DNA from 3 places in the Meiothermus taiwanensis WR-220 genome. Region 3 is predicted to be linked to each of the others. Evidence: riboswitches for the same ligand, from Rfam matches in the RefSeq annotation. Region 3 holds a riboswitch; each other region holds the start of a gene.
What was found. Region 3 has a riboswitch for S-adenosylmethionine ahead of cysC (adenylyl-sulfate kinase). Riboswitches for the same ligand answer to the same signal wherever they lie in the genome.

Region 1 (6,060 bases), 950 kb from region 3:
GGTCACTTCCCAGCTCAGGTCGGCCCCCATCTCTTTGAGCACCGTGAGCAGCCCGGTGCGGGTGGGGTTGAGGCCCACACCCTCCAAGGTAACCTCGGAATCGGGGGTGATCAGGGCGGCCACAATGAAAAAGGCCGCGCTGCTGAAATCGCCGGGTACGGTCAGGTCTTTGGCGGCGAAGGGTTCGGCCCGGCGGGTGCGGATCAGGCGGCCCTCCACCTCGATCGGCAGGCCGTAGTGCCTGAAGACCCGCTCGGTGTGGTCGCGGGTGGGGGCGGGCTCCAGCACCTCGGTGTCTTCTTCGGCGAAAAGCCCTGCCAGCAGAAGGGCGCTTTTGACCTGGGCGCTGGCTACCGGCAGCTCGTAGTGGATGCCCCGCAGCCCGCCGCCCCGGATGGCCAAGGGGGCCAGCTGGCCGTTCTCGCGGCCTTCGATGCGGGCACCCATCTGCCGCAAGGGGAGGGTCACCCGGCCCATGGGCCGCCGCCGGAGCGAGGCATCGCCGGTGAGCACCGCGAATATATCCTGCCCCGACAAAAGCCCCGCCACCAGCCGCATCAGGGTGCCGGCGTTGCCGCAGTCGAGCACGTCGCCGGGTTCTTTGAGCCGCAGGCCCACCCCTTTAATGTGAAAATGCTCGCCCTGCTCGGTAATTTCCGCCCCAAGCTGGCGCATCACCTGCGCGGTGGAGAGGGTGTCGCCGGCCTTGAGCGGGTAGTAGAGGGTGCTTTCGCCCTGGGCCAGCGTGCCCAGCATAAGGCCGCGGTGGGTGACCGATTTATCGCCGGGAACGCGAAGGGTGCCCTTGAGGGAGGAGGTAGGGGGAATAAGCCGTTCCATAAGTCCAACCGGGATTATAGCCTGTACGCGCACGAGGGGAGTTGGCGAATAGCGTACTCGCCTGGCTGGATGATTTGCCGTTATAGTGGGGTGTCATGGACGCTGCACACAACGCCCCCGAGCCCCGCTACTGGGAGAAGATTCGAACCGTGGCTGATACCTTACGCGAGCTCGAGGGCCCCATCATCGTGGTCTCGCATGTAGACCCCGATGGCGACGCGATTGGCTCGTCGCTGGGGCTCTTTCGAGCCCTCCAAGCCCTGGATAAAAAAGTGACCTGGATTGCCGACCCCCCGCGCTTCCTGCGGTTTTTGGTGCGGGAAGACGAGTACAGCGACCCCATCCAGCACGTGCCGGAGGGGGCCACCCTGGTGGTGCTGGACTCGGCGGAGCCCAGCCGGGTGGCGGGCGCGCCGGTGGAGGGATTCGTGATCAACATTGACCACCACGGCACCAACCCGCGCTTTGGCTACCTTTCGGTGGTAGATCCCTCCAAGGCCGCCACCGCCCAGATTGTCAAAGACCTGATTGATGCGCTGGGGGTCACCTGGACGCCTGAGATTGCCACCCCGGTGCTCACCGGCCTGATCACCGACACTGGCAACTTTCGCTTTGCCAATACCACCCCTGAGGTGCTGCACACCGCTGCCGAGCTGGTGGGGTACGGGGTGCAACTGGCCGAGCTGACCGACCGCCTGCAGTGGCGGCCGGTGGGCTACTTCAAGGCTATGGGGGCGGTGCTTTCCACGGTGGGGTTCCATTTTGGGGGGCTGCTGGTGACAGCCCATATGCCCCCTGGGATCAACGAGGAAGACTCCGACGACTTCGTGGGCATCATCCGCTACGCCGAGGGCAGCCAGATCGCGGTTTTTCTGCGTGAGCGCGAGGAAGGGGTGAAGATCAGCATCCGCAGCCGCGGCGGGGTTTCGGCCCAGGCGGTGGCGGTCAAGCTGGGCGGCGGGGGCCACGTGCCGGCGGCGGGGGCTACCCTGCGCGGCCTGACCCTGGAAGAGGCCTACCCCAGGGTGCTGGCGGTGGTGGAGGAAGAGCTCCGGCGGGCAGGCTACCTGTAGCACGGAAGCTGCTTGTGGACAAAACCGGCCCTGCCCAAGGCTGAAACAGCCGCATCGGTACCGATGCGGCTGTTTGGTTGTCTTTTTGACCCTGTATTTATCTTGACGATGACCCTTCCAGCCCATACCATTGCATAGAACCTTACCCGCCCAGGGTAAGCAGTTCTTCTATCCAGAGCAGCGGAGGGAACGGCCCGATGAAGCTGCGGCAACCTGCGGGGGCAATCGCCCATTACCGAGAAACCCCCGCGCTTGGTGCCAAATCCGCCCCGGTGTCGCTAGGCACAGCAAAGGCACCAGGGGAAAGATGGAAGAAGGGAAAAAAAAGCCCTTCTTCGCGCAGGACTGAAGGAGGGTAGATGGAGTTTTCCAGTCTAGCTGTTTTGAGTGGGCTTCCCCTACAAGATCCCCATAACGCGGTGGGCGTGCCGATCTATGCGACGGCGGCCTATGGCTTCGCCGACCTGGAGGACGGCGCCCATAAGTTTGCCACCAACCAGGGCTATACCTATGCCCGCATCCAGAACCCCACGGTGGCGGCCCTCGAGGCCCGTCTTACCGCCCTCGAGGGGGCTTTGGGGGCGGTTTGTTTGGCCTCGGGGCAGGCTGCCAGCTTTGCCAGCCTGCTGGCCCTGGTGCGCTCGGGCGACGAGATCGTGGCCAGCCCCGGCCTGTTTGGCGGTACGGTGGGCCTTTTGAACCAGGTGTTTGGCCTGATGGGGGTGCGGGTGCATTTTGTAGCGCCCGAGGTGGCGGCGGTGCAGGCGGCCTTGAGCGAGAAGACCCGGGCGGTTTTCGTGGAGGTGCTGGGGAACCCCTCGCTCGAGCTCCCCGACCTGCAAGGACTGGCGGAGCTCTGCGAGGCCCACCGGGTGGCCCTGGTGGTGGACAACACCTTTGGCGCGGTGGGGGCCTTAGCCCGCCCCCTGGAGCACGGGGCGCACGTGGTGGTGCACAGCCTGACCAAGTGGGCCAGCGGCCACGGCTCGATTCTGGGGGGGGCGGTGCTCTCGCGGGAAACCACCCTTTGGCAGCATTACCCGCAGTTCACCAGCCCCGACGCCCAGGGAAAAATCCCCTGGGAGCAGTTTGGGGCGCGGTGTTTTCTGGAGCGGGTGCGCCAGTTGGGGCTCTCGCTGGGCGGGATGGTGCTCTCGCCCTTCAACGCCTATTTGCTCTTCCAGGGCCTCGAGACGGTGGCGCTGCGCATCGAACGGGCCAGCCAGACCGCGCTGATGCTGGCCCGCTGGCTCGAATCCCAGCCCCAGGTGGCCTGGGTGCGCTACCCCGGCCTGCCCACCGACCCGGCCCACCCCCGGGCCACCCAGTACCTGCGCGGTGGGTATGGCAGCATTCTGACCTTTGGCATCCGGGGCGGGCTCGAGGGGGCCAGCCGCTTCCTTGCTAACCTGAAGATCATCCAGGCGCCCAATGTGGGGGACGCCCGCACCCTGGCGGTGCACCCCTGGACCACCACCCACAGCCGCATCCCCGAGGCGGCCCGCCGGGCGGCGGGGGTGGGCCCGGAGACCATCCGCCTTTCGGTGGGCCTCGAGAGCCCCCAGGATCTCCAGCAGATGCTCCTGGAGGCGCTGGCTGGTGTGGAGCAGGTGGGCCATGAAGATTAGCACCCTGCTGCAAAGCGGCCGGCCGATTTTTTCCTTCGAGTTCTTCCCGCCCAAAACCCCCCAGGGCGAGGCCGCGCTCTTCCGCACCCTGCACGAGCTCAAGCCCCTGAATCCCGCCTTTGTCTCCATCACCTATGGCGCTGGGGGCAGCGAGCGCAACAAAACCGCCGAGTGGGCCGCCCGCATCCAGAAGGAGGTGGGGCTGGTGGCGATGGCCCACCTGACCTGTGTGGGCAGTACCCGCGAGGAGCTGCTGGCCCGCCTGCACGAGTACGCCCAGGCGGGGGTAGAGAACATCATGGCACTGCGGGGCGACCCCCCCAAAGGCGTGCGGGAATTCCAGCCGGTGGCGGGGGGGTTCCGCTACGCCGCCGATCTCATCGCCCTGATCCGGGCCGAGTTTGGCGACCGCTTTGCGCTGGCCGGGGGCGGCTACCCCGAGGGGCATCCGGAGGCGGTGAGCCTCGAGGCCGACCTGCACCACCTGAAGCAAAAAGTGGAGGCCGGCCTCGACTTCGTGGTCACGCAGCTCTTCTTCAACAATGCCCTTTACTTTGGTTTTGTGGAGCGGGCCCGCCGCATTGGCATCGAGGTGCCCATCGTGCCGGGCCTGATGCCCATCACCGACCTGGCCCAGGTGCGCCGCTTTATGGATCTGTGCGGGGCCAGCATTCCGGGGCCGCTGCTTTCGCGCTTGGAGCGTGCCCAAAGCCCCGAGGAGGTGCTGGAGATTGGGGTCGAGCACACCACCCGCCAGGCCCAGGAGCTGCTCGAGGCCGGGGTTCCGGGCCTGCACCTCTACACCCTCAACAAATCGCCGGCCACGCGAAGGGTTATGCAAAACCTGCAAATGGTTCTGCGGTGACTTTTCCCCAGGCCACAAATGGGAGCAAAATGGAGGGGCATGCAAACCTCGACAACGGCGCCAACCACCCAAAGCCTGACCCGTTTAAGCGCTGGTTCGCGGGTGCTTATGCGCGGTTTGCTTTTTACACCCTCGGTGCCCCGCTATGTCGCCGCCAGGCTGTTGGGTAAGCGCTACCCGGCCCGTGCGCTTTCCCTGCAGCTGGCCACCCTGGCCGAACCCGAACGGCCCGCGGGTTTTGAGCGCCTCAAGGTGCGGCTATCGGGCATCTGTGGGAGCGACCTGGCTCTGCTTTACGGCAAGCAGGCCCCCACCCTTTCCGGGATGTTCTCCTTCCCGGCGATTCTGGGGCACGAGATTCTGGCCGAGCTGGGAGGGGTGCGGGTGGCGGTCAATCCGGTGCTGGCCTGCCTCGAGCGCGGCCTGCCGGACTGCCCGGCCTGTGCCCGGGGTGACGATCACCTCTGCCTCAACGTGGCCGAAGGCAACTTTGGCCCCGGTATGCTGGGCTTCTGCAAAGACCTGGGGGGCGGTTGGGCCCAGCGCATGGTAGCCCACCGCGAGCGCATTTTTCCCATTGCCGAAAGCGTACCCGACGAGCGCGCCGTGCTGACTGAACCGGCGGCGGTGGTGCTGCACGGACTGCGGCAGGCCTGGGGGGAAGGTAAACCCCGGCCCAACCCAGCCATCCACCGCATGCACTGGCCCGCTCAGATACTGGTCATTGGGGCCGGAACCATCGGTCTGCTGGCTGTGAAAATGCTGCGTGTGCTGGGGTTTGAGGGGCCTTTGTGGGCGGTGGCCCGCCACCCCCGCCAGGCCGAGCTGGCCCGACAGTTTGGTGCCAGCCAGGTCTTTCCCTCCACCCAGGCGGCCCAACAAGCGGCCGGTGCCCGGCGTTACCGAGGTATTTTGCGAGCCACCTCCTGGCGGGGGGGGTTTGAGGGGGTGGTGGAGGCCTCGGGCTCCCCCCAGGGTTTGCAGGAGGCCAGCTGGGCTGTGCAGGAAGGGGGGCGGGTCTTGCTGCTGGGGGCCCCGGCCACCGCTTTGCACGACTTTTCGCCCTACTGGTTCCGCGAGGTGGGGCTGGTGGGCAGCTATGCCTATAGCTGGGACGACTTCGCCGAGGCGGTCAAGCTGCTGCCCGAGATGGAGGGTGTGGAGGCCATGGTCACCCACCAATTTGGCCTCGAGGCCTGGCCCGAGGCCATCAAAACCGCGGCCACCCGGCGGGGCATCAAGGTGGTGTTCAAGCCGTAACTGCTTTCGCGATCTCATCCCCGAGGCCTCCTTTTTTCTGTGTGGGGTTTTGCGCTACTCTGAAGGAAGTATGCCCATCCGCGAGTTCTGCATGGCCGACTACACGAGTGTACTGGCCCTCTGGCAAGACGCGGGCCTGGAGCTCAACCCCTCGGATAGTTTCGAGGGTCTACAGAAGAAGCTCGAGCGCGACCCCGATCTGTTCTTGGTGGTCGAGGAAGACGGCCAGATTCTGGGGGCCTTGCTGGCAGGCTACGACGGACGGCGGGGCTGGCTGTACCACATGGCCATCCACCCCTTCGGCCAGGGGCAGGGCTGGGGCAAGCGGATGCTGGAGGAGCTCGAGGCCCGCCTCAAAGCCAAGGGCTGCCAGAAGCTCAACCTGCTGATAGAG
Region 2 (6,060 bases), 970 kb from region 3:
CAGCTCGGTGAAAAGCTTGAGGAGGGCCTCGTCCACCCCCATCTCAAGGGCCTTGATTCCACGGAACTGGGCTTCCAGCAGGCCCGGCAGCAGGTCGGGGTAATCGGCCAGCTCCTTGCCCAGGGCCTCGGCGGTAAAACCCAGCACCCGCAGCAGCAGGGCCAGGGGGAATTTCTTCTTGTTGACCTTCATCACCACCACCCCGGACTGCTCGAACTCGAGGTCAATCCAGGGGCCGCGCTTGGGCAGGGGAATCACCGAGGCCACGAACCTGCCCGGACGCGTCTGGTCTGCGGTGAAGTACACCCCTGGCGAGCGGTGGATCTGTGAAACGATCACCCGATCGGCCCCATTCACGATAAAGGAGCCGTCCTGGGTCATGAGGGGCAGGTCGCCCAGAAAGACTTCATCTTCCTTGAGCAAGCCGGTGTCCTTATGTACCAGCAGCAGTTTGGCGTATAGCGGCGCTTGGTAGGTGAGGTCTTTCTCCCGGCACTCGTCCTGATCGAAGGGGGGTTCACCCAGGCGGTACTCGAGAAAATCCAGCACCAGCCCCCGCCCCTTCTCACCCTCCTCGATGGGGAAGGTCTCTTTAAAAGCCGCTTGCAGGCCAATGTTTTCCCGCTTGGAAGGGGGTACGTCGGCCTGTAAGGCTTTGGTGAACGAGTCGACCTGAATCTCGGTGAGGGGTGGAAGGGGAATGACTTCGTTAATCTTGCCGAACCGCTCTATCTTCATCAAAACACCTCTTAACCCGTGGGCTTTGGCTGCACGCAGGCGGTGCAGCTACGGCTTGCTTGGGGTCGCTGGGGGGTTTTCGTAAGCTAACAGGGTTCTTCCGCAGGCGAAAACTCCCTGCGGCGGCTGGCTCTTACGCTGTTTGTGGGTCACACTCGAGGTGCAGGCCACAAAACACAAACGCTAGTGTAGCACAACTACACGTAAAGGCACAATACGCGCACCTCACCGTTCGGCTCTATAGCCAGATTGTAACACAGGACGAGGTGTTTGAGGAGAACCGTTGACCCAGCAAGGCCTTCGGCTTTCGCCCGAGCAGCGTAGAGTTTCCATCCGACCCGCAGACCGGCCTGCCTACAAGGCCGAGGGCTCGAGCTTCTCCTTGCCGAAATAAGGCTGCACAGCCTTGGGAACATTCACGGTGCCATCCTCGTTCTGGTGATTTTCCAGCAGCATCACTAAGATCCTGGGGGTCGCCAAAGCGGTGTTGTTGAGCGTGTAGGCGTAGTGTATTTTGCCGCGTTCGTCGCGGTAGCGGAGGCCCGCCCGCCGGGCCTGCCAGTCGAGCAGCGCCGAGCAGGAATGGGTCTCGCGGTAGCGGTTTTCACTGGGCACCCAGGTCTCGAGGTCTACCTGGCGGTACTTGCCCAGCCCCATATCCCCGGTGGATACCTCGATCACCCGGTAGGGCAGCTCGAGGGCCTGCAAAATGCCCTCGGAGATCGAAAGCATCGTCTCGAACCAGCGATTCGATTCGTCCAGATCGGCCTTACATAGCACGTACTGCTCCACCTTGTTGAACTGGTGAACGCGCATCAGGCCCCGCACATCCCTTCCAGCGGAACCGGCCTCACTGCGAAAACAGGGGGAGAGCGCGCAATAGGTTCGGGGGAGCTCTGACTCTGCGAGAATTTCCCCCGCGTGCAGGTAGTTCAACAGCACCTCGGCGGTGCCCGCCAGGTAGACCTCCCCCCCATCCACCGAGTAGACCTGATCGCGGGCGGCGGGAAACTGTCCGTGGGCGTAAAGCGCCTCCTCTTTGGTCAGGCTGGGCACGCTCATCGGTGTGAAGCCAGCCTGGATCATCCGGTCGAGCGCAAAGCGCAGCAGGGCCTGCTCGTAGACCATCAGATCACCCTTGAGGATGTAAGAACGCGAGCCAGAAACCTTAGCGGCGCGCTCAAAATCACCCCAGCCGTTCTTTTCTATCAAGGCCACGTGATCCAGCGGTTCGAACAGAAAGGTTCGCGGATTGCCATGCACGCGCGTCTCGACGTTAAAGGAGTCGTCCGGCCCCACCGGGGCCCCTTCCCAGGGAAGGGTGGGGGTCAGGTAGAGGAGCTGCTTGAGCTGGGCCTCGAGGGTGCGCAACCGGGGCTCGAGTTCAGCCAGCTGGCGGCCGATCTCTTTACCCCGCTCGATCATGGCCGCCCGCTCTTCCGGCTTGGCCCTGGCCGCTGCCTTGGCGTTGGCGTTGCGTTCGGCCTGTATTTTTTCAATGGTGCGCTTGAGGGCCTGCACCTCCTGGTCGAGCTCGAGCAGCTTGTCGAGCTCGAGGGTAAGCCCTTTTTTTTCTATGGCCTGACGAACAGCTTCGGGGTTCTCGCGGATGAATTTGATGTCTAGCATAAAAAGTCCAAGGGTGCTTGGTCGGCTCTTCTAGTACAAAACGCATCGGCTATTCAATAACCCTGGGCACTTTAAACTGGCCCTCGTGCACTTCTATAGCCACCGACAGGGCCTGCTCCTGGGTGAGCGAGGGGCGAACCTGATCGGCCCGCAGGCGGTTGGTGGTCTCTACCGGCCGGGCCATCTCGGGCAAGCCCTCGGTGTTCAGCTCGCTCAATTTTTCAAAAAAGCCTACAATCGAGCGCAATTCGCCCTCGAGCTTGGCCTCTTCCTGCGGTGTAAGGGCAAGCCGCGAAAGCCTGCTCAGATGTTTCACCAGCTCCGGCGTAATCTCCATGCGTGCCATTCTAACGCCCGCAAGGCGGGAGGGTACACGGGCTTGACATCACAGGACAGTCTATCTAGACTCACATCTATCCGCGCTGGGGCGCGGCCACAATCAGTCAAGTTCTTTTATCCAGAGCGATGGAGGGATTCGGCCCTGCGAAGTCGCAGCAACCCACAAAAAGCCTCTGCTCATCACCAGATGGCTTTTTGCAAGGTGCTAATTCCGGCCCAACTGCTGAACGTTGTAGGCACACGATGTTCAAGGCTAGGCATAGCCTGGCGGTTGGGAAAGATAAGAGAAGGGAGCGCGCAAAAAGTGGCGCAGCGGAATGTCAAAGCCGTACCCCCTTCCAGTCATAAAAGAACGTCTGGTAGGGGGTTTTGCTATAGCAAAACTCCTACCAAAAAGCGCCCCAAATCCCACGCGGATCATTCCCATCGGAGCAGACGGCCCAGGCCGCTGTTCGCTGGGTGGTAGGAGAGCAGCATGTCGCAAAAACACCGTTTCGAGACCCTGCAACTACACGCCGGCTATAGCCCCGACCCCACCACCGGGGCCCGTCAGGTGCCCATCTACGCCACCACCTCGTACCAGTTCAAGGACGCCGACCACGCCGCCCGGCTCTTTGGGTTGCAGGAGTTCGGCAACATTTATACCCGCATCATGAACCCCACCACCGATGTGCTGGAGAAGCGCATCGCGGCCCTCGAGGGGGGGGTGGCGGCCCTGGCTACCAGCTCGGGCCATGCCGCGCAGTTCCTGGCCATTACCAACATCGCCCAGGCTGGCGATAACTTTGTTTCTACCCCCAACCTTTACGGTGGCAGCATCAACCAGTTCAAAGTGACGCTGCCCCGGCTTGGCATTGAAAGCCGCTTTACTGACAGTGCGGAGAGCGTGGACGATTTCATCCGTCTGACCGACGACAAAACCCGCTTCTGGTACCTGGAGTCGCTGGGCAACCCGGCCCTCAACATCCCCGACTTCGAGCTCATCGCCCAGGCCGCCCAGGAGCGGGGCATCGCCCTGATTGTGGACAACACCTTTGGGCACGGGGGCTACCTCTTCCGCCCCATCGAGTGGGGGGCCAACGTGGTAACCCACTCCGGTACCAAATGGATTGGGGGGCACGGTGCGGCCATCGCCGGTCTGATTGTGGATGGGGGCAACTTCAACTGGGACAACGGGCGCTACCCCCTGATTACCCAGCCCCAGCCCGGCTACCACGGCCTCGAGCTGCACAAGGCCCTGGGCAACCTGGCCTTCATCATCAAGGCCCGCGTGGACGGCCTGCGCGACCAGGGGCAGTGCCTGGGGCCTTTCGAGGCTTTCCTGCTGCTCCTGGGCCTCGAGACCCTCTCGCTGCGCTCCGAGCGGCACGTGCAAAACACCCTGGCCCTGGCCCACTGGCTGCGTGAGCAGGACGAGGTGGCCTGGGTCAACTACCCCGGCCTGGACGATCACCCCAGCTACGCCAAAGCCCAGAAGTACTTCAAGGGCAAGCCGGGCTCGGTGCTTACCTTCGGCCTCAAGGGTGGGTACGAGGCCGCCAAGAGCTTCATCAACCGGCTCGAGCTGGTCTCCCACCTAGCCAATGTGGGCGATACCCGCACCCTGGCGATTCATCCCGCCTCCACCACCCATTCCCAGCTATCGCCGGAGGAGCAGGTGCGCGCCGGGGTCAACCCCGAGCTGGTGCGGATTAGCGTGGGGCTGGAAGCCATCGAAGACATCCAAGCCGATCTCAAGCAAGCCCTGCGCTCGCGGGTGGGCGTCTGACCCCCGCGTTCGGTCTACCGAGGGCGCATAAGATGACCGATCTACTTATTCAAGAGGCCTGGGGCGACCATGAAGCCCTGCTGATCAAGCCACCCAAAAGCCGGGGCCGGGTACCGCCACCGGTACCGGCCCAGGCCCTGGTGGCCGGTGGTTTCCGCCTCGAGTACGGCGGTGTACTGCCTGAACTGCGCATGCGCTACGAGACCTACGGCCAGCTTAACTTTGAGCGCAGCAATGCGGTGTTGGTGTTTCACGCCTGGACAGGCTCGGCGCATCTGGCCGGAACCTACACCCAGGAAACCCTGCGCAGCCTGCCCAAACTGGATCAGGCCTTCGGGCCCGAGGGCTGGTGGGACGAGCTGGCTGGGCCGGGCCGGATGCTGGATACCGATAAATATTTCGTTATCTGCGCCAATCACATCGGCAGCTGCTATGGCTCAACCGGCCCCCTCTCACAGAACCCCGAGACCGGACGCCCGTATGGCCCGGAGTTTCCCAAGCTGACCGTGCGCGACCTGGCTCGAGCCCAGGCCAAGCTGCTGGACTTTCTGGGCATCGAAAAGGTGACCTTGCTGGGCGGCAGCCTGGGGGGGATGGTGGCGCTCGAGTTCGCCCTGCTGTACCCCGAGCGGGTAAACAAGATGGTGGTGCTGGCCGCGCCGCCGGTGCACAGCCCCTGGGCCCGGGCTTTTAACCGGCTTTCACGCGAAGCAGTGCTGGCCGATCCCGGCTACCGGGGCGGCTATTACACCGAGCAGCCCTTAGGGCTTCAACTAGGACGGGCCATCGCCATGCTCTCTTTTCGCTCCCCCGATTCCTTCCGGCTGCGCTGGCAGCAGCACCCCGAGCGGGGGGAGAGCTATGTGCTATACCAGGGGGAAAAATTTGCCCGGCGCTTCGATGCCAACGCCTACCTCACCCTATCGGAGGCCATGGACACCCACGATGTGGGCCGCGGGCGTGGGGGCCTCGAGGCGGCCCTCCGCCAGCTAAAGCATATCCCCAGCCTGTTCGTTGGCATCGATACCGATGTGCTCTACACCGCTCAGGAAGTCCGTGAGATGGCCGCTCTGAGCGGCGGCATCTACCGTGAAATTCACAGCCCGCATGGGCACGACGCCTTTCTAATCGAGACCGACCAGGTGGAGCGCATTCTGGGCGATTTTCTGTAGCACCGCGCCCGGGGCAATCCCGCGAGTGGGTGGCGCTATGCGCGCCATCCACCGCGTTTTTCAGCACCCCGCCCTTCGAACCCGCCCTAGCCGGAGCAATGCAGGATTCATACCAGATTCGGTTAGTTCGCCATCATTCGGCACCAAACGAACCGAATCTGGCTTCAAACCCTACGCGTATTCCTCCACCGGCGGACAGGAACAAACGATGTTGCGATCACCGTACACATTATCCACCCGGTTGACCGGGCTCCAGTACTTATCCATGGCCGACTGGCCGGCAGGGAAGCAGCCCTGGGCCCGGGTGTACTTGCGGTTCCAGTTCTCGTCGGCCAGATCCAGCACGGTGTGGGGGGCATGGCGCAGGGGGCTTTCCTCGGCGGTGAGCTCGCCCCGCTCGATCTGGGCGATTTC
Region 3 (6,060 bases):
GCCGAGCTGTTGGAAAAGGAGCGTCGCTCGGGCGACTACCTTTTCCGCTGGGGCGGCGACGAGTTCGCGGCCATCTTTCCACACACCGATAAGACCGAGGCGGTGGCGGTCACCACCCGCTACGCCCAGATCATCGAGTCCATCTGCTTCAACGGGCTGCGCCTGGGGGTCAACATCGGTCTGGCCGCCTACCCCGAAGACGGGGGTAGCCCGGAGAAGCTGCTCAGCACCGCGGACAACCGCATGTACGAGGCCAAAGCCATGGGTATCCCGTTGAAGTCCTGACGGGCCCCCGCTTACACGCATTTCGGTCGGCTTGAATCCTTCCCGACTGTGCCTGGCGGTGAAGGATTTATTGCGGGGCCGCTCATCCGTGCTATGCTGCATTTTGTTGGCTCGTCGGAAGACAGCATGAGGCGTGAATTCCAGCTATCGAACGGGGGCCGCCAGCGGCTGATAGGTCGCTGGAATGCCCTGCTCATCTCCCTTGGGCTTGATCCCGACCAGCATTTTTCTGTACTGGACGACCTGCTCATCCGGTATACCGAGCCCCAGCGGTACTACCACAACCTGGCCCATCTCGAGGCCCTGCTGGCGCTGCTGCCAGCCCAGCCGCACCTCGAGCTTGCAGCCTGGTTCCACGACGCGGTCTACGACCCCACCCGCACCGACAACGAGCTGCAAAGCGCCCGCCTGGCCGAACAAAGCCTCCAGCGCCTGGGGGTGGCCCCGGCGCTCATCCAGCGGGTGGTGGGCCTTATTCTTGCCACACAGCACCACCGCTCAGACGACCTCGAGACCGCGCTTTTTTTGGATGCGGATCTTTCCATCCTGGGCGCCGAGGCCAGAACCTATCGGGCCTATGCTCGAGCCGTCCGGCTGGAGTACGCCTGGCTGCCGGAGGCCGTATTCAGAGAACGGCGGGCTGGGGTGATTCGCCAATTTCTCTCGCGTGAGCGCATCTATCAGACCGCGGGGTTTGCCGGGCTGGAGCGGCCCGCCCGCGATAACCTGCAAGGTGAGTTAGAAACGTTGGTTCGTTCCTCATAGGGCCTGCCAGTAGCGCTCGAGGCTCTCCGCCAGCTGCGCCGCCAGCCCCAGGCGGTACGCTGTAGCCACCCGGCGGCCCAGGGCTTGCACCAGCGGATCGGGTGCGGCCTCCAAAGCCCGCAGGGCCTTCTCTGAAAGGGCGATGTAGACCCGCTGGGGATGGGTCGGCCGGGCTGGCAGGCTGAACCAGTATTCGGCCTCTTCGGGCTTCACCACCGAGGCCCCCCGCTCGATAAACCAGCCGGCCCCCTCAGGGTGCACATACACCTTGGCGGCCTGGGTGATGGCCTGGCGCACCGCCTCGGCAAATGGCAGTGGAATAGCCCACCCCGATAGCGGGGCGGCCGTTAATGGCCGGTAGGCCTGGGCCCTCAGCTCGATGCTCTGCTCGCCGTTCCAGCGGTTCAGCACCAGCCCTGCGGCCAGCTCGATGGCCTCGGGCAGGTGTTCGCCATTATCGCGCCATTTGACCACCCGGATCCCGTTCAAGCGGAACGATAGGTGCCTGCCTTCCCCCATGGTACGCACATATTCCGGCTTACCCTGGGCATAAAACAAAGGCTCGGGGTTGCCCTCCCCCACCGGCTCGAGCCGCTCTAAGGCCTGGTAGAGCTCCAGCAGGTCTTCCCCATCCAGCCATCCGTCTAGCACAATCTCGGGTTCTGGCACCGGGAACTGCGCAGCATAGCGATGGATGGCCTGGGTAAAGGCCGGGATCTGGCTTTCTTGAATGGCAAACCCCGCCGCCTGGGCATGGCCCCCAAAGCGCTCGAGGTAGGCCCTGGCAGACTGCAAGGCCCCTACCGCGCTGATACCGGGCGTGGAGCGCACCGAGCCCTTGCCCTCGGCGATGATAAACACCGGCTTGTAGTAGCGCTCGAGCACCCGGCTGGCCACAATGCCCATCACCCCAGGGTGCCCTTCGGCATCGTGGATGACCAGGGCTGGATGGGTGGGGTCGAGGGTGGGCCCGATACGTTCCAGCATGGCCTCCTCGATGCGCTGGCGCTGCACATTAAGCTGGTCTAGGCGCTCCGCCAGGGCATGGGCTTGCAAAACATCCTGGGTGGTGAGGAGCTCCAGGGCAATCCCAGCCTGCCCCAGCCGCGAGGCTGCATTAATACGGGGTGCGATGCGAAAGGCGATCTCGCTGGCGCTGAATTCCTGGCAGTGTTGCGCCGCCAGCACCCTGAGGCCCAGGTTGGCGGAATCGCGCAGGCGACGAAGCCCCTCCTGAACCAGGGCCCGATTAAAGCCCTGCAGAGGGGCTACGTCGGCCACCGTGCCAACAGCGGCCAGGTCGGCGTACTCCAAGGGTGGATCCCGACCCAGCAGCTCGTAAACCTGCCACAGCAGCAAGAAAGCCACCCCCGAGCCGGTGGGGTGCACCTGGCCTTGCAAACCAGGCGAGAGGGCCGGATGCACAATCAGACCTGGCGGCGGCGCAGCACCCGGCGAATGGTGGTCGGTGACCAGCACCGAGACCCCATTCTCCACCAGCGCGCGCAGTTCGGCGTGGTTGGTGATGCCGCAGTCTACTGTGATGAACAGGTCGCAGGCCTCGAGGTGCTCCGGCACCCGATCCATCAGCACCCCGTAGCCCTCCTCCAGGCGGTGAGGGATAAAGGCGTGAATCTCGGCCCCCAGTTTCCCCAAGCCATTCAGCAGCAGGGCCGTGCCGGTCAGGCCGTCGGCGTCGTAGTCGCCGTGAACCCGTATGCGCTCGCGTTTTTCCAAAGCTTCAATGATGCGCAAAGCCGCCCGCTGGAGGCCATCGATGGGAAGGCATACCAGGGGGGGCTCGAGGTCTTCCTTGCGCCGGAACCCCCGGTTCCAGAAAACCGCCGCCGCCAGCGGCGGTATACCCAGTTGTTCAATCAACGGCCGAAGCTCGGCCACATGGGGCCATGTACGGAGTGTCCACTTCATCCAGATCTCCTACCACCGCACACCCGATCAGCCCAGGGCCCCCAGTGGATAGGCGGGCTGGGTCTCACTCTCTGCCCATCGAGGGGGCTTGCCGGCATCTGAACGGCGCTTTTACTCAAGCTGGCCGGTCTGGTATGACCGGAGTTTCTTCAGGGTGCTGTTTTCTGAGGGCCTCGAGTTCAGCCCTAAGCTGACGCAGTTCCAGGTTGCGCTGGCGCAAAGCAGCCTGGGCCTGCATCCAGCCGGTCAGCACGTATAACCCCATCACGGCCAGGCCCAACCCGAAGGCCCCCACCCACAGCAGGCTCAGGTGAACCAGGCCCCAGGGTGTACCGATCAACAGCCCAGGCTGCAGCGCATACAGAACCCAGGCCACCGCCGCCACCCCCAGCACGATCGCGAAGGCCAGCGCACTCAGAACTTTCATGCTAGAAGTCTACCGCAGCCTTGGGTGAGAAAAGCGCCCTGGCCCGTGCAAACCCCTCCTGAACCCCGAGGGGGTCGAACGCTCGATTAGTTTACAAAAGTTGTAACTTATGCTAGCCTACCCTTCACCAGGCGGCCGTGCCTGGTATCAAGGCTCTAGGCCTTATCCAGAGCAGCGGACAGGGCAACTGCCCGACGGGAACGGCCCGATGAAGCTGCGGCAACCTGCCAAAGGCAAGGTGCCAATTCCGGCCCGGCCTCTGTGCTGGGAAAGATAAGGGGGTTTGAATATCTTGGAAAACTCGAGCGCCATCTCCTCAAGCCACACCACAGGTTATTCCGCTCCAGCCAGCAGCAGGAGACCCGGAGGGCAGCACCGCAAGCCATCGCTTGCATCGGGGGCTGTCATCTGGTTCACCGGGCTTTCTGGAGCCGGTAAAACCACCCTGGCCCGGGCCCTGGAGGTGCTCTTATACGAAGCCGGATACCCGGTGGAGCATCTCGATGGCGATGTGGTGCGGGAGCATTTATCGAAAGGCCTGGGCTTTAGCCGAGAAGACCGCGATACCAACATCCGCCGCATCGGTTATGTGGCCAACCTGCTGGCCAAACATGGGGTGCTGGTGCTGGTAAGCGCCATCAGCCCCTACCGTTCTACCCGCGAAGCCGTGCTGGCCGAAGCCCCCAGGAAGCTCGAGGTCTACGTGGACGCACCCCTGGAGGTGCTGATCCAGAGGGACGTAAAGGGCCTGTACGCCCGGGCCCTGCGCGGCGAGATAGCGCACTTTACCGGGATTTCAGACCCTTACGAGCCCCCTCTGAACCCCGATTTGCACCTGCGCACCGATCAGATGAGCCTGCAGGAGTGCCTCGACCGTCTGCTGGCAGCCCTGGCCCCTTTGGGTGTTAGGGAGGTGGGCAGGCGGTGATCCCTGAGCACTGGAACCCCCAGACCCCGCCCCTCGAGGTCATCCAGTGGGCCCTGGAGCACTACCCCGACCTTATCATCACCAGCGCCTTCAACCTCAATGGGGTGGTGCTGCTCGAGCTGGCCGCGCAGGCCGGCTATACCGGTGAGGTGGTGTTTGTGGACACCGGCTATCATTTCCCGGAAACCCTCGAGACCCGCGACCGCCTCTCGGCCCGCTACCCACAGATGCGCTTTGTGACCCTCAGCGCCGGGCTGCCGCCCGACCCCTGGGGAGAGGAGCGCTTCCGCAGCGACCCCGACGGCTGCTGCAACGTGCGCAAAGTGGCCCCCTTGCGCGCCTACCTTTCGGAAAAAAACCCCTCGGCGCTGCTAAACGCCCGCAGCCGGGATCAGGCCCCCACCCGCCAGGGGCTGGGGTTTCTGGAGCCCGGCCAGCGGCTGCGCATCAACCCGCTGGCCTACTGGCATCGCGCCCAGCTCGAGGCCTTCGCACAAACGCACCAGCTTTTCGTCAACCCTCTGTACTGGTCGGGCTTTCTCAGCATCGGTTGCTGGCCCTGCACCCGCGCCGTGCGCCCCGGCGAGGAGGCCCGGGCCGGCCGCTGGGCAGGCCGGGGCAAAACCGAGTGCGGCCTGTGGCAGGGTGAACAAGCTTTGTAGGAGTTTTTTTATGGCTGAAAAACTTACAAATGTTGTAAGCTTACCATCACCGCACGGGGGCACCCTGGTTGAACGCGTGTTGGAGGCGGATCCACAAGAGTTCGCCCACCTTCCGGCCCTCGAGCTAGACGCCCAGGGCTACGCCGACCTGGAGCTGATCGCCACCGGGGTCTACTCGCCCCTGCAGGGGTTCATGGGGGAGGCCGATTACCGGCGCGTGCTGGAGGAGATGCGGCTCTCTGGTGGCCTGCCCTGGAGCATTCCCATCACCCTGGCCGTCCCGCGCTCGCAGGCCGTTCTGTACCGCCGGCGCGTGCGCCTGGTCTGGAATGGGAAAACGGTGGGCCTGCTCGAGGTAGAGGAGCAGTATCAGCCCGACAAAAGGCAGGAAGCCCTGGCGGTCTACCGCACCGCCAACCCCGCCCACCCCGGGGTGGCGGCTTTGCTGGCTCGAGGCGAGGTCTACCTGGCCGGGGGCGTGTATTTGTTGCACCTGGATCGGGGGCCCTTCCCCGAGCACCACTACACCCCCCGCGAGACACGGCGCATTTTTGCCCAACGGGGCTGGAAAACGGTGGTCGCTTTTCAGACCCGCAACCCCATCCACCGGGCCCACGAATACCTGCACAAAGTAGCCCTGGAACAGCTCGACGGGCTGTTCCTCAACCCCCTGGTCGGTGCCACCAAGGCCGACGATGTCCCGGCTTCTGTGCGCATGGAGGCCTATAAGGTGCTCCTGGAGCACTACTACCCCAAGGAACGGGTTCTGCTGGGGGTCTATCCGGCAGCCATGCGCTACGCGGGGCCCCGCGAAGCGGTCTTGCATGCCATCAGCCGAAAAAATTACGGCTGCACCCATTTCATTGTGGGCCGCGACCATGCCGGCGTCGGCCAGTACTATGGCCCCTACGAAGCCCAGGAAATTTTCTCGGCCTTCAGGCCCGAGGAGATCGGCATTCAGATAGTCAAGTTTGAGCACTCTTTCTACTGCCGGGCCTGCCAGGCCATCGTCACGCCCCGCACCTGCCCCCACGACAGCCAGCACCACCTGGTGCTCTCCGGCA

Region 1: it holds a riboswitch for S-adenosylmethionine, as region 3 does, so the genes downstream of both, MTAI_RS02065 (O-acetylhomoserine aminocarboxypropyltransferase/cysteine synthase family protein) here and cysC (adenylyl-sulfate kinase) in region 3, are expected to answer to the same signal.
Region 2: it holds a riboswitch for S-adenosylmethionine, as region 3 does, so the genes downstream of both, MTAI_RS06355 (O-acetylhomoserine aminocarboxypropyltransferase/cysteine synthase family protein) here and cysC (adenylyl-sulfate kinase) in region 3, are expected to answer to the same signal.

Annotation. Positions count from the first base shown of each region.
Region 1 covers NZ_CP021130.1:398,134-404,193, forward strand. Annotated here, with positions in the region: gene aroA (3-phosphoshikimate 1-carboxyvinyltransferase) at 1-840, opposite strand, end outside; gene MTAI_RS02060 (DHH family phosphoesterase) at 936-1,913, shown strand; SAM riboswitch class I at 2,079-2,227, shown strand; gene MTAI_RS02065 (O-acetylhomoserine aminocarboxypropyltransferase/cysteine synthase family protein) at 2,273-3,541, shown strand; gene metF (methylenetetrahydrofolate reductase [NAD(P)H]) at 3,531-4,406, shown strand; gene MTAI_RS02075 (zinc-dependent alcohol dehydrogenase) at 4,515-5,666, shown strand; gene MTAI_RS02080 (GNAT family acetyltransferase) at 5,737-6,060, shown strand, end outside.
Region 2 covers NZ_CP021130.1:1,273,250-1,279,309, reverse strand. Annotated here, with positions in the region: gene rpoB (DNA-directed RNA polymerase subunit beta) at 1-738, opposite strand, end outside; gene serS (serine--tRNA ligase) at 1,093-2,367, opposite strand; gene gatC (Asp-tRNA(Asn)/Glu-tRNA(Gln) amidotransferase subunit GatC) at 2,417-2,704, opposite strand; SAM riboswitch class I at 2,818-2,943, shown strand; gene MTAI_RS06355 (O-acetylhomoserine aminocarboxypropyltransferase/cysteine synthase family protein) at 3,182-4,474, shown strand; gene metX (homoserine O-acetyltransferase MetX) at 4,507-5,646, shown strand; gene gcvP (aminomethyl-transferring glycine dehydrogenase) at 5,818-6,060, opposite strand, start outside.
Region 3 covers NZ_CP021130.1:2,246,943-2,253,002, forward strand. Annotated here, with positions in the region: gene MTAI_RS11025 (sensor domain-containing diguanylate cyclase) at 1-285, shown strand, start outside; gene MTAI_RS11030 (HD domain-containing protein) at 412-1,050, shown strand; gene MTAI_RS11035 (single-stranded-DNA-specific exonuclease RecJ) at 1,045-2,979, opposite strand; gene MTAI_RS11040 (LapA family protein) at 3,095-3,406, opposite strand; SAM riboswitch class I at 3,566-3,686, shown strand; gene cysC (adenylyl-sulfate kinase) at 3,690-4,334, shown strand; gene MTAI_RS11050 (phosphoadenylyl-sulfate reductase) at 4,331-4,996, shown strand; gene sat (sulfate adenylyltransferase) at 5,007-6,060, shown strand, end outside.